DNA from 2 places in the Vagococcus lutrae genome. Region 2 is predicted to be linked to the other one. Evidence: predicted binding sites of a transcription regulator. Region 2 holds the regulator's gene; the other holds the start of a gene.
The links. Region 2 encodes HrcA, which represses chaperone genes, less so after heat shock. Its sites were predicted from a motif close to TTAGCACTCNNNNNNNNNGAGTGCTAA; they were not measured.
Positions count from the first base shown of each region.

Region 1: groES (co-chaperone GroES) is a predicted target of HrcA. The motif match lies at 1,320-1,346, and genes of this name have one in related genera.

Region 1 is NZ_CP097017.1:1,761,877-1,764,086, reverse strand. It holds gene groL (chaperonin GroEL) at 1-986, opposite strand, end outside; gene groES (co-chaperone GroES) at 1,007-1,291, opposite strand; gene M2919_RS08535 (redox-sensing transcriptional repressor Rex) at 1,451-2,101, opposite strand.
Region 2 is NZ_CP097017.1:289,919-292,128, reverse strand. It holds gene grpE (nucleotide exchange factor GrpE) at 1-526, opposite strand, end outside; gene hrcA (heat-inducible transcriptional repressor HrcA) at 547-1,593, opposite strand; gene hemW (radical SAM family heme chaperone HemW) at 1,740-2,210, opposite strand, start outside.

The sequences.
Region 1 (2,210 bases), 590 kb from region 2:
GTGGTATTATCTTTATCCACTACTACTTTTTTCGCACGACCAAGCGCTTCGATTGTCGTGTCTTTTAAATCCAATCCTAAATCTTCTGTAATAACAGTACCACCTGTTAAGATAGCAATATCTTCTAACATCGCTTTACGACGGTCACCAAATCCTGGTGCTTTAACTGCCGCTACGTTAAATGTTCCACGAATTTTATTTAACACTAGCGTTGGTAATGCTTCTCCATCAACGTCATCAGCGATGATTAATAATGGTTTACCTTGTTGTAAGATTTGTTCCAATAATGGTAAGATATCTTGAATATTTGAGATTTTCTTATCTGTAATTAAAATATATGGATCTTCTAAAACAGCTTCCATTTTATCGTTATCTGTCACCATATATTGTGATAGATAACCGCGGTCAAATTGCATTCCTTCTACCACATCTAATTCAGTTTCAATCCCTTTTGATTCTTCAATCGTGATAACGCCGTCGTTACCTACTTTTTCCATGGCTGCTGAAACTAAATCTCCCACTTTTTGTGAACCAGAAGATACTGCGGCAACTTGAGCAATCGCTTCTTTTGTTTCAACTGGACGAGAAATATCGTGAAGTCCTTCAACGGCTGCTTTCGTTGCTAGCTCGATACCACGACGAATACCTACTGGGTTAGCACCAGCTGTAACGTTTTTCAATCCTTCACGAACAATAGCACGTGTTAAAACTGTTGCTGTTGTTGTACCATCTCCAGCAATATCATTCGTTTTAGACGCTACTTCAGAAACTAATTGTGCTCCCATATTTTCAAAATGGTCTTCCAATTCGATTTCTTTTGCAATCGTTACCCCATCATTAGTAATAAGTGGCGAACCGTAACCTCTTTCTAAAACCACATTACGTCCTTTTGGTCCTAATGTTACTTTTACTACATCTGCTAATGTATCAACTCCGCGCACCATTGCTTCGCGTGCGTCACCTGAAAATTTAATATCTTTTGCCATTTCTATCACCTCTCGAATTTTTATTCTACTATTGCGATAATGTCTTTTTCATGTAAGATTAAATAATCTTTTCCTTCATGTGTCACTTCAGATCCCGCATATTTTTCAAATAAAACGCGGTCTTCTTTTTTAACTGATAATGGAAGTTTGTCTCCATTTTCTAAAGTGCGACCTTCACCAACAGCGATAACTGTTCCAATTTGAGGTCTTTCTTTGGAAGCAGATGTCAGGACTAATCCTCCTGCTGTTACTTCTTCTTGTTCTGCCACTTCCAGAATGACACGATCTCCTAATGGTTTTAACAATGTAAATCCCTCCATTTAGTTTTATCTTTTAGCACTTAATGATTAAGAGTGCTAATCCACTTATTATAATACCTATTCTTTTTCTTTTTGGCAAGTCTTTTGCTATGATCGATTTAACAAACAAAAAAAGTTACTACAAAATGTGTAGTAACTTTTAATTTAGTTAGTAGTGGACTGATCTTCGCCATAATGATTTAAGAAGTAAATTAAGGTTTGCAATTCATGTGTCAAGTTAACACTTTGCACTTGCACATGTTTTGGCGTTGTTAAACGAACTGGCGTAAAGTTCATAATCCCACGAACCCCTGCTTCGATTAATTGATTTGCCACATCTTGCGCTGCAGAAGAAGGAACCGTCATAATTGCAATTTCAATTTGTTGTTGTTTAATTTGCTCGACCATGTCTGACATTGGATAGACAGGAATTCCTTCGACAATACGGCCAACTAGATCTTCTTTCACATCGAACGCCGCACTAATACGGATATTATTCCCTTGGTGGAACCCGTAGTTTAATAACGCATTACCTAAGTTACCAACCCCGATAAGCGCCACATTTGTTAAGCGGTCTTCTGTTAAAATCTTACCAAAAAATTCTAATAAACTTTCTACGTCATAACCGTAGCCACGTTTACCAAGTTCTCCAAAGTAAGAAAAGTCACGACGAATTGTCGCACTGTCAACTTTCACTGCTTCACTTAATTCTGTAGAGGAAACTTTTGTTTTCCCTGAATCTAATAATACGCGTAAATAGCGATAATACAACGGCAACCTTTTGGCAGTTGCACGAGGAATTGTTTGTGTTTTCATAATGATTTTCTCCCTTTCCAGTATTGTTGTTTACCCATCGTTCTGGAATTCACATTACTATAATACCAGTAATTATACACATAATGCAATTTTGTTGTCTCAATTGTGA
Region 2 (2,210 bases):
AAACTCGGTCGTGTAGTTGATATCCTTTTTGTAATACGGTCACTACTTCGTCTGCTTGTTGCCCTTCTTCTAATGGTACAGTTTGTACCGCTTGGTGGACATTAGGGTCAAAAGTTTCGCCTAAAGCTTTGATTTCTTCAATGCCGGCATTTTTCAATGCAACAATAAAGCTTTCATAGACCATTTCAATTCCCTTTTTCAAGCTTTCTCCCGTTTCTTCTGACACTTCAATATCGAGTGCACGTTCTAAGTTATCTAATGCTGTTAAAAGCTCTTTACCTAGATCTTGCGAACGATACTTTAACAATCCTTCACGCTCTTTTTGGAATCGATTACGCATGTTTGCTATTTCAGCTTGGGCGCGTAAAAACTTATCTTCCATTTCAGATAAAGATTCTTCTAATTCTTTAACAGGATCTACTTCTTCTACCGTTGTTTCTTCAACAATCTCCTCTTGTTGTTCTTCTTCAGCCGCCGTTACGTCTTCGTCGATAGGCGCTACATGTTCTTCGTTATGCTCTGTCATGCAAACCTTCCTTTCTCTTTCTAAGATGTGGAAAACGAGTCAATCAAACGATAATAATCGGTCAAATGATTCGCTAATTCATGGCGAAAGACATCCATTAAACCAAACATCTTAGCATAAGACATATTGGTTGGACCTAAAATTGCAATCGTTCCTTTTCCATGTCCAGGAACTTGATACGAGGCTGTCATCAGACTCATCCTTGCCAGTTCATCTTTTTCAAGTTCGTTACCAATCTTGATTTCTATGCCATCATCTGGTACCTCAATTAATGACACAACTTCATCGTGATTATCCATTAAAGAATAAATCGATTTAAATGAGGGTACATCTGAAAACAAATCAAAATCGAGTAAATTCATTTTCCCACTCACATATACTTTCTCTTCAAATGCCTGACCTAATGCCATTTCAAAAATATCCATGACACTGCCTGGCGATTGAAAATATCGTTGTAAAATCAATGGGATTTCTGTCCGTAATTTATGATAAACGGTAATCAAAGGTTCTCCGATTAGTTTATCATTAATAATTCGCACGATTTGTTCAATGTCCGAACTTGAAATCGATGGTGGTATCGTGAATATCTGACTTTCAACATTTCCCTTATCCGTTACAATAATAGCCATCAATTGTTGATTGTTTAAAGGAACAATTCTAAATCCTGTCAGTCGGCGCTCATTGATTTCAGGTCCCAATGAAAACGCCGTATAGCTTGTTAAATCAGAGAGTATTTTCGCTGATTGCTGAATAATATCGTTAATCTCACGAAAATCTTTACGAAATGAGGTTTTGATTCTACTTACTTCTGCTGGTGTCATCGATCTTGGCTGTAAAAGGTGGTCGACATAAAATCGATAACCTTGAACAGAAGGGATTCTTCCTGAAGAGGTATGCGTTTTTTCCAAGTAACCTTTTTGTTCTAAGGCGGCAAGGTCATTACGTATCGTTGCAGAACTCGCCTTAACTCCAGCGTTCATTAACGTTTTAGATCCTACAGGCAATCCGTCAGAAGTATAAAGTTGAATAACCAACTTTAATATTAACTGTTGGCGTTCTGTCAGCAAACTCTCACCTCCTCTGATTTTTTAGCACTCTTATTGTATAAGTGCTAACTACATTATCTAGTATAACAACCTGTGTTTTTTTTGTCAACAGAAAAGACCAACAAATTAGCACTCTTTATAATTGAGTGCTAATTTGTTGGTCATTGTTATTTATCTAATAAGAAACGCTGAAAAACATTGTTCCCAAGTGCTAAGCCTCGACGCGTTAAGGCGATATGTTGCGTATCTTTCACAAGCAACTTTTCTGCAACAAGTTCTTCAATAACATTCCCAAAAACTTCATCTAGGGATTGTTTAAATTTTTCATAGAATAAGGCATATGAGACGCCTTCACGTTTTCGCAAACCTAAAAACAATTCTTCTTCCATACGAGCCTGTTCAGTTAAAATTTCTTCATCACGTATAGGCCTTTTCTGTTCTTTTAATGGCTGCATATATTGCTGTATCGGACCGAAATTACGATAACGCACACCATCTAAATAACCGCTAGCTCCAGCACCTAGTCCATAGTATTCTTCGTTATTCCAATAGACTAAGTTATGCTGACTCTCTTTACCAGGTATCGCAAAATTACTGACCTCGTATTGTTTACGACCGTGCGCCTCCATAAACGATGC